One region of the Priestia sp. ST2 genome, then DNA from elsewhere that is predicted to be linked to it. Evidence: riboswitches for the same ligand, from Rfam matches in the RefSeq annotation. Region 1 holds a riboswitch; each other region holds the start of a gene.
The links. Region 1 has a riboswitch for cyclic di-AMP ahead of AC0KUU_RS04290 (dicarboxylate/amino acid:cation symporter). Riboswitches for the same ligand answer to the same signal wherever they lie in the genome.
Positions count from the first base shown of each region.

Region 2: linked by a shared signal. The riboswitch ahead of AC0KUU_RS29780 (APC family permease) and the one ahead of AC0KUU_RS04290 (dicarboxylate/amino acid:cation symporter) in region 1 are both predicted to bind cyclic di-AMP.
Region 3: linked by a shared signal. The riboswitch ahead of AC0KUU_RS04955 (potassium channel family protein) and the one ahead of AC0KUU_RS04290 (dicarboxylate/amino acid:cation symporter) in region 1 are both predicted to bind cyclic di-AMP.
Region 4: linked by a shared signal. The riboswitch ahead of AC0KUU_RS29825 (APC family permease) and the one ahead of AC0KUU_RS04290 (dicarboxylate/amino acid:cation symporter) in region 1 are both predicted to bind cyclic di-AMP.

Region 1 covers NZ_JBVVNT010000001.1:847,022-853,444, forward strand. The annotation lists gene AC0KUU_RS04285 (NAD(P)/FAD-dependent oxidoreductase) at 1-1,384, shown strand, start outside; cyclic di-AMP (ydaO/yuaA leader) riboswitch at 1,986-2,140, shown strand; gene AC0KUU_RS04290 (dicarboxylate/amino acid:cation symporter) at 2,321-3,556, shown strand; gene AC0KUU_RS04295 (aspartate aminotransferase family protein) at 3,665-5,014, shown strand; gene AC0KUU_RS04300 (CoA transferase subunit A) at 5,015-5,716, shown strand; gene AC0KUU_RS04305 (3-oxoacid CoA-transferase subunit B) at 5,701-6,363, shown strand; gene AC0KUU_RS04310 (peptidase) at 6,377-6,423, shown strand, end outside.
Region 2 covers NZ_JBVVNT010000022.1:4,376-10,798, reverse strand. The annotation lists partial or broken gene AC0KUU_RS29780 (APC family permease) at 1-1,749, opposite strand, end outside; cyclic di-AMP (ydaO/yuaA leader) riboswitch at 1,880-2,024, opposite strand; gene AC0KUU_RS29775 (GNAT family N-acetyltransferase) at 2,335-2,769, opposite strand; gene AC0KUU_RS29770 (hypothetical protein) at 2,984-3,532, opposite strand; gene AC0KUU_RS29765 (aspartyl-phosphate phosphatase Spo0E family protein) at 4,393-4,545, opposite strand; gene AC0KUU_RS29760 (MBL fold metallo-hydrolase) at 5,085-5,798, shown strand; gene AC0KUU_RS29755 (TetR/AcrR family transcriptional regulator) at 5,824-6,423, shown strand.
Region 3 covers NZ_JBVVNT010000001.1:970,597-977,019, reverse strand. The annotation lists gene AC0KUU_RS04975 (tetratricopeptide repeat protein) at 1-498, opposite strand; gene AC0KUU_RS04970 (YjcZ family sporulation protein) at 673-759, shown strand; gene AC0KUU_RS04965 (YjcZ family sporulation protein) at 947-1,027, opposite strand; gene AC0KUU_RS04960 (TrkH family potassium uptake protein) at 1,354-2,673, opposite strand; gene AC0KUU_RS04955 (potassium channel family protein) at 2,677-3,336, opposite strand; cyclic di-AMP (ydaO/yuaA leader) riboswitch at 3,461-3,605, opposite strand; gene AC0KUU_RS04950 (carboxymuconolactone decarboxylase family protein) at 3,721-4,179, opposite strand; gene AC0KUU_RS04945 (Lrp/AsnC family transcriptional regulator) at 4,300-4,755, shown strand; gene AC0KUU_RS04940 (peptidyl-prolyl cis-trans isomerase) at 5,030-5,932, opposite strand; gene AC0KUU_RS04935 (S1C family serine protease) at 5,929-6,423, opposite strand, start outside.
Region 4 covers NZ_JBVVNT010000024.1:58-3,866, forward strand. The annotation lists partial or broken gene AC0KUU_RS29825 (APC family permease) at 1-1,502, opposite strand, end outside; cyclic di-AMP (ydaO/yuaA leader) riboswitch at 1,633-1,777, opposite strand; gene AC0KUU_RS29830 (MerR family transcriptional regulator) at 2,142-2,927, opposite strand; gene AC0KUU_RS29835 (cupin domain-containing protein) at 3,091-3,420, opposite strand; partial or broken gene AC0KUU_RS29840 (class I SAM-dependent methyltransferase) at 3,475-3,809, opposite strand, start outside.

The DNA.
Region 1 (6,423 bases):
AGCAACTATTTTATTAATCGATAAAGGACACGATATCTATCGACGTAATTGTCCGATTCTTCAGAAAAAAATTGAAAAATGTCCGCCTGCGGTTGGCAAAAAAGAGTTTGCTGGCTGTTTGCCCGCTTGTTCTATTACAAATGGTTTTGGTGGAGCCGGCGCATATTCAGACGGGAAATTTAATATCACCAGTGAATTTGGAGGTTGGATGACGGATTATCTATCTGAATCACAGGTGGTAGATTTAATTAAATATGTGGATGAAATTAATTTAAAACACGGAGCAACCGATACGATTACGGATCCGTTAACTGATAAAGTTCGTGAAATTGAAAAACGCGGATACGCAGCAGGATTAAAGCTATTGCGTGCCCAGGTGCGTCATTTAGGAACAGAGCAAAATTTGGAAATTTTAAAAAGCATTTATGAATACTTAAAAGAAAAAATTGATATGCAGTATAAAACGGAAGTAGCCGATTTAATAACAGAAAAAGAAGACGGTCAGCATATCGTGCGCGGTATCGAATTGAAGAATGGTGAAAGAATTACGGCTGATAAAGTGGTTGTTTCACCAGGTCGAGACGGCTCGAAGTGGATGAGCGACTTACTAAAAAAACGTCGTTTGAAAATGATTAACAATCAAGTGGACATCGGCGTTCGAGTCGAAACATCCAACGTTGTTATGGAAGAAATCAACAAGCACTTGTACGAAGGGAAATTCATTTACAATACGTCTGTAGGTACAAGAGTCAGAACGTTCTGCAGCAATCCTTCAGGACATGTGGTAGTAGAGAATCATTCAGGTATTATGTTAGCAAATGGACACGCATACAAAGATCCGAAGCTTGGAAGTCAAAATACGAACTTTGCGCTGCTTGTTTCTCATAAATTTTCGGATCCATTTGATCAGCCGAACGAATATGCGCACGAAGTATCAAGATTAGCTAATATGCTGTCAAACGGGGGCTTAGTTGTTCAAAAGTATGGAGATATTTTAAAGGGCCGTCGTTCAACAGCGACTCGAATTAAAGAAGGCTTTTTAGAACCAACGTTAAAAGAAGCTGTACCTGGTGACTTGGGCTTAGTGCTTCCTTATAATACGATGAAAAGCTTAATTGAAATGACAGAGGCACTGGATCATGTAACGCCTGGGTTAGCATCTGAACATACGCTATTTTACGGTGTGGAAGCGAAATTTTACTCTGCCCGTCCGAAGTTAAACGATAAGTTTGAAACTGAAATTTCTGGTTTATACGTGGGAGGAGACGGAGCTGGTATTACGCGAGGGCTCGCGCAGGCAAGTGCGTGCGGTGTGTGGGTAGCGCGTGACATTGTTGAAAAATTAAAGAATCGCAAAGCAAGTTCTGAACCTGTTACTGTATAAAAAAAGAGGCCGTCACGGCCTCTTTTTTTTATGTGTTAAATAACGAGAGCGACTAAGTAAAAAGTAAAGAACTTGTACCGCTCCAACTCCGATAGTTTTATATGATAATTACCCGCTCTTTTTTAAAAAGTATGACGGAATCCATCCTTCTATCGTGAACAGAATTAAATACAATAAGGCGAATTGATAATGTCCATTTCTTTGCATCAATAAATTCAGTGGAATTTTAGGGAGGGTATATCAAGCAATACAAGGATAAAATCAACAGTTGAAAAGAGTTATTTTTTGATGAGTAAAATATTTATGAAAGCAATAAAGTACACGGATATTAGAATAATTATGCAAATTTATGAATGGGAGTTAATGAGAATAAAGTTCACTTTACAAACTATTTTTTGAATTAATTTTTTATCCATTAGATTGTAAGTCTTGTTAAATAAGTATTTGTGGTTTATTGAAATATGATGTAAAAATTTTAAAATATAACAATTATCAACTTTTTATGATAAAATCATGCATTATTTTTGAATAAAAACTTGACAGAAACATATAAAATGAATTTTAATTAAAGTAACAATTATTATCATGCAAAAATATTAAAGAAAATTATTTGCTTAATCTCTTTTGTTTTATAAGAGAACGGGGGGCCCATATTTGTGCGTAATGTACTTGGGGTGAATCTTGAATGAATCAAGTAGGGTAACTCACGTACCCGAATCCGACAGCTAACTCCGTAAGCATTCAGTGAGGGAATAACAGGTCTATGACACCATGATATTCTCATGGTTTTTTGTATAGCTAAAAATATTCCTAAACTATTAATCTGAAAATTTTTAATATATTGTATATTTTGAGTGTTATCGTTCTCAATGCATGGTAAAATAAGTATAGTAGTTAGAATCATTCTAATATAATTTATTTACGGGAGGTAAATCTATGAAGCTATCGACAAAGATCATTATCGCGCTAATTGCTGGTGCTGTTGTAGGAGTGTTAATTAACGCTTTTGCTCCAAGTGCTTTTGCTCCGCTGGACAAGTACTTGTTTACACCGCTTGGCCAAATTTTCTTAAGCTTAATTAAAATGCTTGTTGTACCAATTGTGTTTTTCTCTATCACGTTAGGTGTAGCAGGTTTAGGAGATCCTAAAAAACTAGGAAGAATCGGGGCTAAAACAGTTTCGTACTTCCTAGTGACAACAACCGTTGCTATTGTAATTGGTTTATTATTAGCATTTGTTATTAAACCAGGAACATTTGGATCTTTTGATACAAAAAACGCTTCTTTTGAAGCCGAAAAAGCACCGCCGGTTGGAGAAACATTCTTAAATATGATTCCAGTCAATCCAATTCAAGCGATGGCTGAAGGGAATATGCTTCAACTTATCGTTTTCTCTATCTTTATCGGTTTTGGTATAACGATGCTTGGAAGTAAAACAAAAGGGCTTTACAATTTACTTGAGCAAGGCAATGAATTGATGATGTACCTTGTGAATCTAGTGATGAAGTTTGCTCCTTACGGAACATTTGGGCTTCTTGCAACAGCGGTCGGAAGTCAAGGCTGGCAGGCAATTAAAGCGATGGGGCTGTACATGATTGTAGTCGTGCTCGCACTGTTTATCCATTCAATCGTAACATATGGGGGATCAGTCGCTCTTATGGCCAGACGTAACCCAATTGAATTCTTTAAAGGTTTTGCTCCTGCGATGACAGTTGGATTCAGTACATCAAGCAGTAATGCAACGCTTCCGATTTCAATGAATGTGGCTCAAAAAAATCTTCGTGTCCCGGAGTCCATCAGCAGTTTTGTTCAGCCGTTAGGTGCTACCATTAACATGGATGGAACGGCAATTATGCAAGGTGTAGCGACTATTTTTATTGCACAAGTATACGGCGTTGACCTGTCGCTGGGTGCTCTTGTGACGGTTGTATTGACAGCGGTGCTTGCTAGTATTGGTACAGCAGGTGTGCCTGGAGTTGGTCTCATTATGCTAGCAATGGTATTGAGTTCGGTTGGTCTGCCTGTAGCAGGTATCGGATTGATTATTGGAATTGATCGCTTGCTTGACATGCTTCGTACATCTGTAAATATTACGGGAGACGCTGCGTGTGCCGTTATTGTGGCTGAGTCAGAAGCAAAGCGTATCGATAAATCTGTAACGCAATCAGCTTAATAAGCGTAAAAGCTCTAGCTATATGCTAGGGCTTTTTTTATTGGCAAGAAACTCTTCGTTTCAGCATACAGTTTAATAAGAGTGTATGTTTGAAAGGAGAGTGCGGAAATGAATAAAACTCATGTAATAAAGCCGCTGCTCGACGACGACTACCCAGTTATTTCATATGGAAAAGGAATTTATTTGTACGACAAAGATGGAAAAAGGTACATAGATGCTTCGTCGGGGGCAGTTACAGCAAGTATTGGACACGGCGTAAAAGAAATTATTGATGCGATGACCGATCAGGCACAGAAAGTTGCGTTTGTATATCGGTCGCAGTTTACAAGTGATCCAACAGAAGCCTTAGCTAAGAAACTATGTGAATTAAGCAGCAATCATTTCCAGTGGAGCTTTTTTGTTAACAGCGGGACAGAAGCGACTGAAACGGCTATGAAAACGGCAATTCAGCATTTTCAAGAGCAAGGAAAGCCAACCAAAACAAAGGTTTTGTCACGCTGGATGAGCTATCACGGTATTACAATAGGAGCTCTGTCTATGTCAGGGCACGTTGGAAGACGAAAACGCTTCTCGTCTTTGCTTGAAGATTATCCTTCGGTTTCGCCTCCTTATTGCTATCGGTGTCCATTTCATCAAACCTATCCATCTTGTAATCTTGCTTGTGCACGCGAATTGGAAACAGTTATCAAACGAACCGGCCCTGAACATATTGCTGCTTTTATTACAGAGCCCATTGTAGGAGCAGCCGGAGCAGCGCTTACACCTCCTCCCGGTTATTATGAAGTGATAAGAGAAATTTGCGATAAATATGATGTGTTATGGATTGCGGATGAAGTCATGACTGGAGTTGGGCGTACAGGCGTGATGTTTGCGTATGAGCACTGGGGAGTTAAACCAGACATCATGACGCTTGGAAAAGGAGTGGGAGCAGGATATACACCAATAGCCGTTACGTTAGCTAGCAGCAAAACGATTGAACCTATCATGAACGGATCCAAATTAATTATGAGCGGACATACGCTAAGCGCTAATCCGCTGTCATCCGCTGTAGGGATAGCTGTTTTAACCTATATTGAAAAGCATGATCTTGTTCAAGAAGCAGCGCTGAAAGGAGACTATTTAGTAGGGGAATTGAAGAAGCTTCAACTTCTTTACCCTATCATTGGTGATATACGTGGCAAAGGCTTACTAGTTGGTCTTGAGCTTGTGCAAAATCCAAAGACGAAGGAGCCTTTTTCATCTTCGGAAAATATGACGGCACGCGTAATAAGTAAAGCCCAAAAAAATGGTCTTCTCCTTTATCCTTCACAAGCAGGAACAGACGGAGTAGAAGGAGACGGTATTATTATTGCGCCACCATTTACGATTACTCATCGTCAGCTTGATGAAGCGGTCGATCTGCTTTCGAAAACATTGCATGAAGTGCAAAATGAAAAACAGAGAAATGAGGTGAAATGAGTGACAAAGATCGAAAACTCATTTCAAAAGATCACAACTGTGGAACAAGCGATTGAATACGTGGATCATGCGGCTACGTTGATGATAGGAGGATTTGGAGGAGTAGGCAGCCCGCCTTCTCTCATTGATGGTCTGATTGAAAGCGGAAAATCAAATTTTACATTGATATGTAATGATTCAGGCTTTCCTCATATTGGTGCGGGAAAATTGGTAAGCCAAGGAAGAATTCAAAAGCTGATTGCTTCTCATATTGGGTCGAACCCAGTGGCTGGAACGCTGATGACAGAAGAAAAGCTGGAAGTTGAGTTTTCTCCTCAAGGAACGCTTGCTGAACGGATTCGAGCGGGAGGAGTTGGACTCGGAGGAGTACTGATTGATGTAGGAATAGAAAATGACATTATTCAATTTGGAAAAGAAAAAGTGGAAGTAGACGGCAAGACATTTTTAGTGGAAAAGCCGCTCACAGCCGACGTTGCTTTTGTGTATGCAAAAAAAGCAGATCCATTCGGCAACTTGCTTTATGATAAAAGCGCTCGAAACACTAATCCGTTAATGGCAATGGCAGGTCGTATAACTATCGCTGAAGTGGATGAAATTGTTCCTCTTGGGGACATTGACCCAGAGAACGTGATGACGTCAGGTGTATTTGTGGATTATATTGTCCCTTCGAAAGGAGTGAATTGGAAATGGGTTTGGGAATAGATATTCGTCATCGTATTGCAAAACGTGCTGCGGCTGAAATTCAAAACGGCATGATTGTTAATTTAGGGATTGGCATTCCTTCTCTTATTCCTAATTATGTGCCAAGCGCTGTTCATGTGATGTTTCATGCTGAAAATGGAATTTTAGGGTTAGGATCTTCCCCTCCTTTAGGTGAAGAAGATGAGAATGTTTGTAATGCAGCAGGCTATCCAACAACTACCGTTCAAGGGGCTTCATACTGTGACAGTGCTACAGCCTTCGCGATGATTCGAAAAGGATACGTCGATATGACCATTCTTGGTGCGTTGGAAGTGAGTGAAAAAGGGGATTTAGCTAATTGGATTGTGCCAGGTAAGCGAGTTCCTGGGATGGGAGGAGCGATGGAATTAGCTCAAAAAGCGAAAAAAGTCATTGTGCTAATGAATCATACGAGCAAGACAGGAGAACCGAAGCTGGTTAAGACGTGCTCTTTACCTCTGACTGCTTCGGGCTGCGTGGGATTAGTTATTACAGATCGGGCGGTTTTTAAAGTAGAAAAAGATGCGCTTCTTCTAACAGAGTTAATGTCTCCTTATACTGTAGAGGATATTTTGAGTTCAACAGAAGCGACAGTTCGCCTGAGTGATCAATTGATTACGATACCATAAGGAGGACCCTTACATGAACATACAGCAATCTATTCATAACTGGATGACAGAGCATCGTCA
Region 2 (6,423 bases), on a different contig from region 1:
TTGGTTATGCAATGCGTTATGCCAGCTTTTTCTTGTGATAAATTGCGGAATTAAAACGGTGACAGCCATATGGCTATCATCAGCTCGTTCTTCTACACGATCAATAAAGCGTAAAAGAGGTCCAATTAAGCTTCGATATTGTGAGTAGAATGTAACTAAGCGTATATCAGGATATCGTTCCTTCCATATTTCTTCCATTCTTTTTTCGCTTTCACGGTCAAATGCCACATGGACCGCAATCACAGTGTCTCCAATAATTTTTGCATAGTTAATTGAATTCTCGACAGCTCTTGTTAAGCCTGCAACTGGTATAATGACTACATTTCCTTCTAATGCTAATGCTTCTTTATCTCCTGGCTTGATACGAAGTTGCTTTCCCACCTCTACATAATGATTCTTAATACGATGGAACAGATAGACGATAAGAGGTAAGAAGATTAAAACAGCCCATACCTGTGAGAATTTTGTTGTAAAGAAAATAATCAGTACTGTGAAACTAATAAAAGCTCCTATAAAATTGGTTACTAACTTTCCCTGCCAGCCAGCTGGCTTTTCTTTTAACCATTTTACAATCATACCTGTTTGAGATAGCGTAAATGGAATGAATACTCCAACAGCATATAAAGGAATTAACCGTTCTGTATTGCCTTGAAATGCTATGATGAGCGCAATAGAGGCAATTCCAAGGGTCACAATTCCATTTGAATAGCCTAAACGATCACCACGTATCGTAAACATACGAGGGATATACTTATCTACAGCTAAATTAACAGCTAGTAAAGGAAAGGCTGAAAAGCCTGTATTCGCAGCCAATACTAAAATTAAAGCTGTCGTACCTTGAACAAAATAATAGAAACCATTACGTCCCAACACTTGGGAAGCGAGCTGCGAAACAACCGTCTCCTCTGCTTTAGGTACAATTCCAAACCAATAAGCTAAGAACATGACACCTGAAAACAAAATAGCCAAAATAATGCCCATTGCAACAAGCGTACGTACTGCATTTCTTGCAGCCGGTTGTCTAAAGTTTGTTACAGCATTTGAAATAGCTTCTACACCTGTAAGGGCTGAACATCCTGATGAAAAAGCTCGTAGTAGTAAAAATAAACTAATTCCCGGAACTGCAGTTCCAATAGCCGGATGAACGTCAGGAGAGACCTGACCAGTGGCTACTTTCCATATGCCTACCCCTATCAAAAGAACCAATGCAAGGACAAACAAGTAAACAGGGTACGCCAATGCTGAAGCTGATTCTGTTACTCCTCTTAGATTTAAAATCATAATAAAAATAACCAATAAGCAAGCGATAATGACTCTATAGTCATGGAGAGCAGGAAAAGCAGATGTTAACGCATCTGTTCCAGATGAAATACTTACAGATACGGTTAAGATATAGTCTACTAATAGAGATCCTCCAGCAATAAGCCCTGCATTCTCTCCAAGGTTATGTTTTGATACAACATAAGCGCCACCGCCTTCGGGATACGCATAAATAATTTGTCGATAAGAAAGGATAAGTGCTGTTAAAAGGATGAGTACACCAATACCGATAGGTATTGAATACCAAAATGCAATCATTCCAATGGTAGCAAGCACAATTAAGACTTGTTCTGGGCCGTACGCCACGGATGAAAGTGCATCGGATGAAAGAATAGCTAAGGCTTTGATCTTATTTAGCTTTTGTTCACCTAACTCCTTTGATTTAAGTGGCCTCCCAATTAATAAACGTTTTATGGATGAATAACTCATCTAAAATCCTCCTGAAACCTTTGCCATTACTGATATTAGTTTACTCTCATCATTCCCCATCTCAGAAAAAAAACACAAAAAAGAACACTAAGGTTCTGCTTAGTATTCTTTCCAGGACAAATAAAAGCAAACCTTCTCTCCAAACGCTTATGAGGTTAGCTGTCGGATTCGGGCTTTAAGAGTAGCCCTACCTTCTTACAGAAGGATTCACCCCAAGTGCAAGTGCACACAAAAATGGGTCCCCCACTCCTTAGTGGATTAAGCGATAAAAGGTATGAAAATAGCAAGATCATATATGTATGTTAGGTACTATACGCCTGAATATGACGTTTGTAAAGAGAGATTCCAATTAAAATTAATATTTAATATAATTCGTTTTTTTCTTTTATGTAAATAAATAAATTTTGATATCTTGAGCAAACTATTTAAGGTCCAACAAAGCGTCAACACAACATTTTAATCACTGTAAAGAAAGTGACTGCCTCTTCTTAGTGAAAAGAGACAGTCTTTTTCTATTTTCTCACTGTATAGAGTCTTTATTTTTAGTTACCATAATGTTTTTTATGGGTAGGAAAAGTACTTGAATTAATTCAAGTACTTTACAAATAGAACCTTATCTTGATTGTCTTTATTCCCCTGTTCAATTTCAAAACCCATTTTAGTATGATAAGCAATTGAAGCTTTATTCACAGGAGAAGTCACACAACGAACAATATTGCGGCCACTTTGTTTAATTACGTCGAAAAATTGATTGTATAGTTGTCTCCCAATACCTTTTCCCCTGTACTCCGGATGGATTCCAACAAAATGAATGTATGCTTCATTCGAATAAGATTGAGATAAGAATCCAATTAAAAAGCCTATGATTTCACCTTCTTCTTCAACAATAAAGCTAGTATTTTTAAAATGATCAAAAAAAAGCTTTGGCAACAAGTCAGACATTTGCCTTCCATTCCACCAGTTGTTGATTAACGGAGATATTACATAATAATCTGATCCTTTCACTAAACGAACTGTCATTCTGATCTCTCCTTAATTTATTTATGAATTTACTTAAATTGATGCTATCACAGGAAGAAAATGCTATGTTGTTCTTTCTTATTTTTTACTAATGAATGCTAATATGAAAAGTGAATAGAATATACAAAATCAGTTTACATAATCAACATTCTCGGAAATAAAACAAAAAAAGGCTTCAAATAAGTATGAAGCCTTTATATTTATAAAGAAAAGCTTAATTCTTTAGAATATGATGCTTTACTAAACTTCGATAATAGCCATAAATAATAAAATAGGCTATTAAATAACTAATAAAAGTTCCCGGAATATTCCATCCATTAAAATACTCTACTTTTCCTAAGACTAAACCTATACCTTCGAAACCTGTAGTAAAGAGAGTAAAACAAAGTAAAAGGATAATCGTATTAATCTTCTTTTTTATCTTAAAGTAAATTAAAAAAGAAGATAAGACAGGATAGAAACCAATATTTAAAGGGAGTGCTGATAAACTTAGATCTCTAAAAGTCGGTTTGAATTGCCAAAAGTAATTACTTCCCCAATCATTTAGTATAAAAGCTACTGTCATTCCTACCGGTGCAATTAAAAGAACGATTATAGGTTCTTTCCTGTATAATATGAAACCAAAAATCCAAGGTACAATAAATCCCATAATAATATTTACTAATATTTTCTCTCTTCTCCTCTCACTAAGATTACCTTTTAACAGGATTGTCCAAAACGTAAGAAAATAGTATGGACTAGTAGTATGTAACTTACCCAACATGAATATTTTCTTATATAGTGAGCAAACTACCCAAGATGCAATAGAGTATTATCAACAAAACATCTATATTTCAACGACTAGGAAAACTACTGTACAGGAGCAGTAGTTTTTCCGTTTTTATGTTGTATAGAATATACAAGTGTAGTTAACATAATGTCTCTTAACGGAACCCATCAAAAAAGAGAACCCTTCTGGGAGTAAGGGTTCGAAAGAGGTCTCATTTATGAGTTATGCAGCTTTTTATACATCCTTGACGCGTAAGGGTTTCATACTAGGGCATAACCCAAACGAATGAATAAAAAGTGCACCTTTTATTCATATGCAAAACATGTAAAATATAGTATATATGGTAAAAATATGATATTATTGTTTATGGTGCTATGCATTCTTCAACGAGTATGAATGACAAAAGCAACCTCTTTCCAATGCCATGGGATATGAGGTTGCTTTTGTTTATTTGGAAAATATGCTATGATCTTACCAACGACATATTCGAAAACCTAAAAAGCTATCTCATTGTCCCCTTTGAGATAGCTTTTTTCTATTTATTTTAATAATCCATCTACGACGGGAAATGATATCATATTGGCTAAAAGTATAGATATCATATTAATCCACCATTTATTTTTTGAAGAAACTAACCAGATTGTACCCAATGAAATAAGAAGATACTTAGGTATTAATGGATTTACACCCATTATCTCTGGTAAAAAAACAATGGATAAATAATAACCAAAACCTAGTATCAAAGAATTAATCAATACAGTGATATACATATGTACACTCCATTCATTATGCACTTTATAATGTAGTTTGGTTATTATTTACAAAACTATTCTTTATTAAAAGATATTAGCTACTTATTTAATTTTTTCTAATTCATTCAGCATCTCATCAATAAATTGACTAATTTCTACCGTATTGCTACTTGTAAACCCCTCTTTAAATGCTGTTTCAATCAAAAGTTGTCTCTCTTTTTCAATCTCAACTTTTAAAGCTTCTTTTAAAATCACTTTATGAGACTCCAATAACCCAATCACCCATTTACTTTTAATCACAAAACGAGCATAAAGTTAATTACTTTAAGTACGATCTTGGAATAATCAACCCTACGCTCGTTTTATGCTCTCATATTTATATAAATATTCTACAATGTACAGATGTCCTTATATAACGGAGATTTATCTTTTTATCTCTACAATATTACCTATTGGAAAAACCGTAATGATAGGCACTTAACAATAAATAGACCGTATGACTAGTCACATAAGCAAAAATAACGAGTAAAGCAATCATCTTTAGTTTAATCACTTTCAATTTTCCTTTTTATCTTTCTAAGCCTTGTTCCTGGCGCTTTAATTACTTACGAATACTGCTCGCATATTAAAAAATGAAATCTGCTTCATCTTCTCAACATTCTTATCAATTTAATTTTTTATTCATTTATGCTAATTTTCGCAAATTTTCATACATTCACTTGCTTAAACTAATAACATTAGTTAATATATAAATGGAAATAGTTTTAAAACTAATATAAGAAGGAGCTATTCCTATGAGAATCATTCAAGAAGCATACTTGTATCAATTGACTTTCTTACCAGGACTTTTCCCAGTTAATTGTTACTTAGTTGAAGAGAGTGATAGTTTAACTTTAGTTGATGCTGCGCTTCCTTACAGTGCTAAGAAAATATTACAAGCTGCTAAAAAGATTAACAAACCCATTACACGTATCCTTTTAACACATGCGCACGAAGATCATGTAGGAGCACTTGATAAAATAAAGCTATTACTTCCTAATGTTCCTGTACATATTTCAAGTAGAGATGCCCGTTTAATGAGTGGAGATACTACATTAGATCCTAATGAACCGAATACTCCTATACGTGGCGGAGTACCTAAAACTTTAGAAACCCGGGCAGAAGTTTTATTACAAGATGGTGACCAAATTGGTTCGCTAATTGCGATAGCTGCTCCTGGGCATACGCCAGGTTCAATGGCATTTTTTGATACCCGTACCGATACCCTAATTGCTGGTGATGCGTTTCAAACAAGGGGTGGTATGGCAGTAACTGGACAGCTCCAACCTTTATTTCCTTTTCCAGCAATGGCTACATGGAATAAAAAACTTGCACTTCAGAGTGCTCACAAATTATTAAATTACAGTCCTTCATTGCTTGCTGTAGGACATGGAAAAATGATAAAACAACCAGAAAAAGCTATGAACAATGCGATTACAAAAGCTAGGTTAAATTTGAAACACACTTAACCTATAGTGAGAAAGGAGTTTAACTATGGCCGCAAGACCAGGACTTGATTTAGACACTATTTTAAAAGCCTCTACAGAAATGGCAAATGCACAAGGATTAGACGAAGTAACATTAGCTTCACTTGCTAAAAAATTAAATATTCGTCCACCCTCTCTATATAATCACGTAAATGGCTTACCAGCATTAAGGAAAAAACTTGCTGTTTATGGTTACGAACAACTTTATAAAGTATTAATACATGCAACTGTAGGACGTTCAAAAGATAATGCGGTTCGTGCACTAGGCGAAGCTTACATAGTTTTTGTTCGCAATCATCCAGGGTTGTATGAAGCAATGCTTCGTTCTCCTAATTCTGATGACCTGGAACTTAAGCACATACAAAATGAAACCGTTAATATTGTTATTCAAGTACTTAACGAATACCGTTTAGGAGAAGAGCAAACCTTACACGCCACACGTGGGCTACGAAGTATTTTACATGGCTTTGCTTCACTTGAGCAGAAAAAAGGGTTTGGTCTTCCCCATGATCTTGATGTAAGCATTCTTATGCTAATAGATATTTTTTTAAGAGGAATAAACGCGATGAAACAAGAAAGTAAAAACAGTGAAGACATAAGAGATTAA
Region 3 (6,423 bases), 120 kb from region 1:
TCACCGTCCTGTTTGCAGCATGTTTTCGACTTTTTTAATATCCGCGTGAGTAGGATTGATTTCCCGGGCATAAGCGATTTGTTCTTTCGCTTTTTCCATTTCTTTTAATTGAATATAGGTTTTTGCGAGTTCGAGCGGCAGCATAACCCCTTCAAAACCAAGATCTTGGGCCCGCTGCAAGTAAGACAGCGATTTTTCGTAATTCCCTCCAAACATAAGCGGAGTTTCCCGGTATTTTATTCCTCGAACGAAATGCGCCAAGCTTGAAGATGGATTTAATGTTAATGCCTGATGAAGAGCTCTGTCCATTTCTAAATTTAATACCATTTTTTCAAAAATAATTGATTCTTCGATTTGCTTTGCTAAACAAACTGCTAAGTAACAGTACAAATCAGATGCTTGAGGTTTTTTCTTCATTTCTTGTTGAATTTCACGTTTGATCTCTTTCCACTTACCCTCTTCTAGCTGATTCATGACGTATTCTACATGTATTCCCACCACTTTGCCCTCCTTTTCCTCTTTATCATAAAGGATTTCTGCACAAATGAAAAAAGTAAGTGTTCTTCATTTTTCTCAAAAGATCGTTACCGTTAAAAAATAGGCAAATTTCTCAATCACTTAACCCAATTAGTACATAGGATATAGAGAATTTTATTAAAGGAGGTTACACATATGGGCGCAAAAGGCGGTTTTGGTTTTTCATTTATCGTTGTTTTATTTATTCTATTAGTAATCGTAGGATGTTCTTGCTACTACTAATTTTTAGAGGGGATGAACATCATTCATCCTCTTATTTCAAAAAAAACCATGCTTTCGCATGGCTACATACCGATTAGATGAATGAGTAGAGGAACTCATTGTTCGGCAATATTGAAGAAATTTTTGGTTTTTACTTCCGCCTAGTATGCCCTTTTTGACGGGGGCTATGCGCAAATAAAGTTAACGTTTAAAAGCGAAAGCCAGACGCACCTACAATAACAAGTAAAACAAATAACACAACGATTAACGCAAAATTTTGTTTCCCCACGTACCATCCCTCACTTTCTGTTATCTGCTTTTAGTGTATGCAACAGCTTGGCAAAATGTTTAGGACAGGGGTGCGGATTTTTTTAACGAGAAAAACCTTCAAATTTCGTCAAAAAAGTGAATCATATTTTTGTTTCTTTCGTTATATATAGTAAGAGATTTTTTTACTATAAAAAAGGGGGGCCTTTAATGCGCCGACATTCTAAATTGCCCATTGTTCTTGTCTTTGCCTTCTTTTTATTCATCGCAACTGTTTTGTGCGTAACCTCTTATATGTCTTGAACGTATAAATAATATAAAAAAATCGCCTCATCGAAGGCGATTTTTCTACCCCAGCATTATATCTTCGTTTGGGTAACGAACGGCTTCACGCTTTTGCTTAGATAATGAAAACGCAAGCGTTAATGGCCCCACTTTTCCTAAAAACATGATAAAGATAATAATCACGCGTCCAAAGTACGAAAGTTCAGGAGTTGCTCCCATTGATAAACCTACTGTTCCAAATGCAGAAACAACTTCAAACATAATTTTTACAAACGGCAGGTTTTCCGAAATATTTAACAGGAAAATGGCCCCAAATACAAACATAATTGAAATCATCGTGATGGCTAGTGCCTTAAACACGTGAAGAGGAAGAAGTCGTCTCTTTAATAGCACAATATCTTCCCGGCTTCGTAAAAATGCCCATACAGAAAAAATAATCACCACAAACGTCGTGAGTTTGATACCGCCTCCTGTTGAAGCACTTCCTGCACCAATAAACATTAACATAACCATTAAAAATATAGTGGAATCATGCAAACTTCCTATATCGATACTATTAAAACCTGCTGTACGTGTCGTTACAGCTTGAAAATAAGATGCCCACACTTTGTCTCCTAATGACAAACTTCCGAGCGTATGTGGATTGCTGTACTCCAAGAAAAAAATAAAAAGCATGGCAACCACGTTAATCGCAAACGTGCTGATGATCATAATTTTCGAATGCAGCGTTAGCTTTTTATAGGATTTTTTTACCCACATATCTGCAAGGACGGTAAACCCTAATCCACCGATAATGAACAAAAAAGAAATCGTTATGTTAATAATGGGATCTCCTACATACTGAACCAGGCTGTCAGATAATAGTCCGAACCCTGCGTTATTAAAAGCCGAAATCGAATGAAACAAGCTAAAGAACAGCCCCTTAGACCATCCGAACTCCGGAACCCAGCGTATCGCTAGAAAGATAAGTGCAACAAACTCAATTAAAAATGAAAAGATAAACAGTCTTTTAACTAGCAGGACAACTCCGCCGATGCTCGTTTGATTTAATGCCTGCTGAACGAGCATACGCTCTTTAAATCCAATTTTTTTACCTAGCATCATAAAAATCAACACGGCAAATGACATAATGCCAAGACCGCCTATTTGAATTAACAGCATAATAATCGTTTGACCAATGACGGTAAAACGCGTACCTGTATCTACGACAGCTAAGCCGGTTACTGTCATCGCGGAAGTAGACGTAAAAAGGGCGTCTACCCACCGGATGGGCTCAGTAGTAGAAACAGGCATCATCAATAGAAGAGCACCTATAATAATTCCTCCGCCAAAAATGGAGACAAGCAGCTGCGGAGGGGTGAGTTTAATGATTTGTTTTTTCATAAGTTAAACTCCTTCTTCTTCAAAACGGTTCAAATCGCGATTATGTCCGATAACAATTAGCATATCTCCTTGTTCAATTATTTCATGCGCGGTAGGCGAAATCACCATTTCCCCGTCTTTTCGCTGAAAGCCGATAATGTTGCAGCCGTACTTGGCACGAATGTTCAAATCAAACAGCGTTTTATTATGAAGTTTCTTAGAGGCCACAATTTCGACAATACTATAATCCTTTGACAGTTCAATGTAATCAATGATCTTTTCTGACACCACGTGATGAGCAATACGCTTAGCAATATCGCGCTCAGGATGAATGACTTTGTCCGCTCCTATTTTCTCCAGCACCTTTTGGTGATACATATTTACTGCTTTTACCCATACTTGCTTAACGCCCATATCTTTTAAAAGCATCGTTGCGAGCACGCTCGCTTCGATATCATCCCCAAACGAAATAAGAGCATGATCAACATTGCGAATACCTAGCCCCTTTAAGCTAGCTTCATCAATTGCATTCGCCTGCACAACATATGTAGCTGAGTTGCTAAATTTATTTACTACCTCCTGATTGCGGTCAATAGCGAGCACATCCACATCCAGATTAGCAAACTCTTCAACCAAACTGCCTCCAAAACGACCTAATCCCAATACAGCAAACTGTTTTTTCATAATGTATTTATTCCTTTCTTCAACTGCTGTGTGTTCTCTTAGCTTATACTTTTTCTAAAAAATTACATCTTTTTCTTAAAAAAAGCGCAAAAAAACACAGGAAGGCTCCTGTGTTTTTTCACACTCTTCCCCCTCAAAACGCTTGCGAAGTTAGCTGTCGGGTTCGGGTTTTAAGAGTAACCCTACCTTTTTAAGGATTCACCCCGGAGCACAATATGTGCGTAAATAATGGGTCCTCCGCTCCGTAATGGATTAAGCGATTTTTATTCAAATGTCTATGATCTATTTTTTAGAATAATCGATTCGATTCATGATACATTTCACTTCACGAAAGCTATCTTACTCCTGTGGATTTTGTCTGTCAAGATATTTTTAGGGAAGACCTCACTTGCCCTGCAAGCTGCAAAAATCGTATAAATCTAAACTGACAATCATTTTGTGAAATTGATCAAATAAATTAATAACAGCTAAAAGCTCTAACAGCTGCGTATCACTGTAAAATTTCTTTAATTGATTCATATCAGCATCCGTCAACTCCTTTGGACGCACCCGGTATACATCAATAAATCGAAACAGCAGGCGATCTTTTTCTTCCAGCTCTTTTTCTCTTAACACTTTTTGATTAAGCGTCTCATCGCCTACATATGACATGCTCATACACGTCTCACAGCCGTTAACACCTGCTAGATAAAGCCTTATTTTTTCCTTAGTCTCTTTTTCTACTATATCGCTGTTCCAAAGCGTGTCGTAAAGCTCATCATACAATCTTTTTACATGCGGAATTAAATTCAATGCTTTTTCAAAATTTGTTCCCTCTTCGTTTGCTAACAAAACTCTTGCCATTTTTCACTCACTCCTTTTTAATTATTATAGTAAGAAAAATGGAAATTTCAGATTACATATAAAACATCTTATCGACTATTACTAATCAAATGAAACGTTAATGAGAAAGAAGGTTTTCAATTGAAAATTGATGAAATTGATTTATCGATTTTGCAGGCGCTGCAGCAAAACAGCCGCCTTTCCTTACGAGAGCTAGGAAAACAAATTAATTTGTCTCCTCCTTCGGTGGCAGAGCGAGTAAGGCAGCTAGAGAGCTTTGGCGTTATAAAAGGGTATACGATTGATATTGATTATGAAAAGCTGCATTTGCCCGTGTCGTGTTTTATTGAAGTAACGATGAAAAACGGAGAGCACGAGCGTTTTAAACGATTTATTTCTCAGTATCCCTACGCTTTATTCTGTGAACGCATCGCCGGGCAAGCCTGCTTTATTACAAAGCTTCAGCTTCCTCACCTGCACATACTCGAACAATTTATTAACGAAATTACACCTTATGCCAAAACGATTTCACACATCGCCCTTTCTCACGTAGAGATGGCTCCTGCATTATTGAGTCATTTAAAAGATGAAAAGTGATTGAAACGTAACGAAAAAATCCGAACGAATCATCGTTCGGATCTTCTTTCCATTACACTACTTTTGTCCCAGCCTCTTTTATTCGTCCAACAGCATAAAAAATAACCCTCCAAAGCTGGAGGGTATAAATTTTCCGAATAATGAAAGTTTTACAACTTCATTTTATCAGGTGCCGACATTTCTGTCTACTTAAAAATGTAAAAGAGCTCTCTATTAATAGAAAGCTCTTTTACCTGCTTGTTTTTTGAAAACAATCAATCTATATAAAAGGAAACTACCTAAGGCTGAACGTCACGTGAAACCTTGGCAGTTGATCCTGGATATACCGGTTGATATGATTCAAAACAAGTTCTTTCATCATTTCTTCTTTAACTTCTGATTCCGTTTTTTTATCTTTTTGTTTTAAAATAAGAATATAATAAACTTTACCCATTTTAATGGGCTCACTACTCTCTCCGATGTGCTGTTTTTTTAAAACATCTATAAAAGAAGGAGATAGACTTGAAAGCTTTAGATTATCAGCATTCTCTATTTTGCTCACTGTCTGGAATTCAGCATATTTTTTTTGAACGTCCTGAAGCGATGTTCCCTTTTGCAGTTCAGCCGCAGCGGCAGCGGCATCATGTAAAGTGGAAAAAGCCAGCTGCGTAAAAGATACGCGCGTTAGATCGTTTTCAATACGTTTATAGTAAGCAGTTAGTTCATCAGACGTAATTTGTTTGCGGAAATATTCTTCTAATTTAAACTGATTCGTTAGCTGGTTGGTTACATCACTGGAACGAATATTTAACACTTCATAACCTTGTTTTCTTGTATCCTCGTCATATGAGCGTTTAATTTGCTTCCACATATCCTCAACTTGTTTTTGTACTTTATCGCTTGTCTTTAGATGGGAAATTAAGATTTTTTGCATAACAAGCTGCCGCAATAACTCTTTGCGGTAGCTTGTATCATTTAGAGGAGCATCTGGATTTAAGAACCCTTCAACGGCTAAAAAACGGTTGAATTCAGCTCCTGTCACCTTGCCTCCCTCATACGCTGCCAGTTCTTTGGTAGAAGATAGCTGACTAATTTCTACAGAAGGAAACATCGTGTTTGAATGCTTCCCTCCGCAGCCGGTTAAAAATCCGAACGCTGTTAATACTGCTAGCAGCAGCTTTAACGGTGTTGAACTCATCCATTGTTATCCTGCTGTTCTGAAAGCTTCAGAGAAATAGTTTGTTTTTTTCCATTTCGATACACGTCTAATTTTACCGTGTCTCCTACTTTACGTTTTGTGTATAGATATTGACGTAAATCACTGGATGTTTTGACTTCGTTTCCATCGATGGCAACAATCACGTCTTTTGATTGTAAACCTGCATCAGAAGCAGAAGAGAATGGTTCAACCGTCGTTACGACAACTCCTTCAGACGTATCGCTTGTTAGGCCTAGCTGGTTTTGTTTTGTTGCAGCTGAAAGCTGACCTACATCTTGAAGACCTACCCCCATATATGGACGCGTTATTTTCCCATTTTTCATCAGCTGTTCAATCGTCGGCTGCACTTCATCACTTGGAAGAGCAAAGCCGATGCCTTCTACATTGTCTTCTGAAATTTTCATACTGTTGATGCCGACTACTTCACCGGAAGAATTGATAAGTGCACCGCCGCTGTTTCCTGGATTAAT
Region 4 (3,809 bases), on a different contig from region 1:
TCTCCAATAATTTTTGCATAGTTAATTGAATTCTCGACAGCTCTTGTTAAGCCTGCAACTGGTATAATAACTACATTTCCTTCTAAGGCTAATGCTTCTTTATCTCCCGGCTTGATACGCAGTTGCTTTCCTACCTCTACATAATGGTTCTTAATACGGTGGAACAGATAGACGATAAGAGGTAAGAAGATTAAAACAGCCCATACTTGTGAGAATTTTGTTGTAAAGAAAATAATTAGGACAGTAAAGCTAATAAAAGCTCCTATAAAATTGGTCACTAATTTTCCTTGCCAGCCAGCTGGCTTTTCTCTTAGCCATTTTACAATCATGCCCGTTTGAGATAGCGTAAATGGAATAAATACTCCAACCGCATATAAAGGGATTAACCTTTCTGTATTACCTTGAAACGCTATGATGAGCGCAATAGAGGCAATTCCTAGTGTGACAATTCCATTTGAATAGCCCAAACGATCACCACGTATTGTAAACATACGAGGAATATACTTATCTACAGCTAAATTAACAGCCAGTAACGGAAAGGCTGAAAAGCCTGTATTGGCAGCCAACACTAAAATTAAAGCCGTCGTACCTTGAACAAAATAATAGAAACCATTTCGTCCAAATACCTGGGAAGCAAGCTGTGAAACAACTGTCTCCTCTGCTTTAGGTACAATTCCAAACCAATAAGCCAAAAACATGACACCTGAAAACAAAATAGCTAAAATCATGCCCATTGCAACAAGCGTACGTACTGCATTTCTTGCAGCCGGCTGTCTAAAGTTTGTTACAGCATTTGAAATAGCTTCTACGCCTGTAAGGGCTGAACATCCTGATGAAAAAGCGCGTAGTAGTAAAAATAAACTGATTCCTGGCACTGCAGTTCCAATAGCAGGATGAATATCAGGAGAGACCTGACCAGTCGCTACTTTCCATATTCCTATCACTATTAATAGGACCAATGCAACAACAAACAAATAAACGGGATACGCTAATGCTGAAGCAGATTCTGTTACCCCTCTTAAATTCAAAACCATAATAAAAATAACCAATAAGCAAGCAATGATGACTCTATAGTCATGAAGAACAGGAAAAGCAGATGTTAACGCATCTGTTCCAGATGAAATACTTACGGATACGGTTAAAATATAGTCTACTAATAGAGATCCTCCGGCAATAAGCCCTGCATTTTCTCCAAGGTTATGTTTAGATACAACATAAGCGCCACCACCTTCTGGGTAGGCATAAATAATTTGTCGATAAGAAAGAATAAGTGCTGTTAAAAGGATAAGTACACCAATACCTATGGGTATTGAATACCAAAATGCGATCATTCCAATGGTAGCAAGCACAATTAAGACTTGTTCTGGGCCGTACGCCACGGATGAAAGTGCATCGGATGAAAGAATAGCTAAGGCTTTGACCTTATTTAACTTTTGTTCACCTAGCTCCTTTGATTTAAGTGGCCTCCCAATTAATAAACGTTTGATGGATGAATAACTCATCTAAAATCCTCCTGAAACCTTTGCTATTACTGATATTAGTTTACTTTCATCATTCCCCATCCCAGAAAAAAAACACAAAAAAGAACACTAAGGTTCTGCTTAGTGTTCTTTCCAGGACAAATAAAAGCAAACCTTCTCTCCAAACGCTTATGAGGTTAGCTGGCGGATTCGGGCTTTAAGAGTAGCCCTACCTTCTTACAGAAGGATTCACCCCAAGTGCAAGTGCACACAAAAATGGGTCCCCCACTCCTTAGTGGATTAAGCGATAAAAGGTATGAAAATAGCAAGATTATATATGTATGTTAGGTACTATACGCCTGAATAAGACGTTTGTAAAGAAAGATTTCAATTAAAATTAATATTTAATATAATTCGTTTTTTTTCTTTTATGTAAATAAATTTTGATATCTTGAGCAAACTATTTAAGGTCCAACGAAGCGTCAACACAACATTTTAATCACTGTACAGAAAGTGACTGCCTCTTCTTAGTGAAAAGAGACAGTCTTTTTCTATTTTCTCACTGTATAGAGTCTTTATTTTTAGTTACCATAATGTGAATTCTAAGTAGCAGAAGAAACCTATAGAAAATTCTATAGGTTTCTTTAACTATCTTTACTAATAAGGTTAGCTTAAAAGAAATTATTTACGGTTATGTTGGATGGAATTATACATTTCATTTTGAACCATATAATATTCTATTACTTGCTCCAACCATTTTTCTTCTTCCTGTGTATAAGGTGATGCCATCATACTTTGAAAATCTTCTATTTCCTCGTCCTCTAATTTTCCAAAAGCATGCATAGCTTCCTCACCAACGTATTTAAGAGATGCCTGCAAATGTTTATTTGCCAGCTCTTGTACTTCCGGATCATGAACTGGTTTTCCAACTAACCTTTTTACTTCTCTCGATAAATCAATAAATTCCCTATCTAAAGACAAATTCTCCTCGTCAGATTTATTGTAAACCTTATCTGCAATCTCTTTAGAAGTGAAATGCTCAAGCCATGTACGTTGATCTTCTTCATTTTGAATGTTATTAATCAAACTAATTAATATTTCACTTGGAACATCCTCTTGATCATCTAATAAAGAAATCGTCTGATTAATTGCCTTCAGAACTTTGTCTAAATGCTCCTTTTTCTTCTCAAATGCTTTTTTCTGTTGAATTAAAGTGTTCTCTAAGTTTAAATTCAGATTTGTATTTGTTAACATTAATCCTATTTCTTCTAGGTTATAACCTAAGAATTTTAATGCTACGATTTTTTGAAGTTTTACTATATGTTCCTCTTCATATAGTCGATGACCCGAATTAAGGTCTTTTTGAGCTTTGAGTAGCCCTATTTCGTCGTAATAATGCAGTGTTCTTATTGAAACACCCGTTTTCTTAGAAAATTTACCAATTGAGAAACTTAAATCATTACCCAACTTATATAACCCCCTTACAATCTAGTATTAATCTAATTAATTTCATCATAATACCTGACGTAACTGGAGATTCAAGCGTTAATTTTAAAAATCTAAGTTTTGTATATGATAATAAACTTAGTTAACATAAAACCTTTTACAGTGTTTATGTTATGTATTTCATTTACTCATCAATAATTATCGTATCAGCGTTTATATCCTCGAAACAAAGGTTTATTGTTCTTTGTTTCGCTCTGGTTCTATGTACTGTTCCAGCTGGTATAAGTAACGTATCATTTGGTTTTAACACAGCTGTATCTTTATCTTTAAAATCAATTAAAAGTTCTCCCTCCAAAACCATAAAAAGCTCATCTGAATTAGAATGATAGTGCCATTTGTATTCGCCTGAAAATACAGCTATACGAAGGCAATGATTATTAATATTCGATACAGGAAAATTCACATGTTGATCTTTAATATCTTTTGTAATTTCTTGAAGGTTAATCTTTTCCAGCTCTAATTTCTCTACCATTACAATTCCTCCTGTATATTTTTATTTCTAATAAATTTAATTTAATTTCCCCATATAAACTAAACCATTTGAACGATTTCCATTCATAGTTGTATATTCTACTTTCTTGTATTCTAAGGTTTCAAATTGATTTCCCCATTCTTTTACACGTTCTTCGCTATGATGACGTAAAATGGCCCCATCTGGTAATTCAAAAACCCCATATGTATGATACTTGGTGAGTCCCTTTTCATAGCGTAATTTATTTCTTTCATCACTATTCAGTAGAAAGTCGTTGATGTAAATAATACCTCCTGGCTTTAGTACCCGTTTAATCTCAGTTAAAATAGCATTTTGTTCCTCATTTTTATAAACACATGTTAAAACTGCAA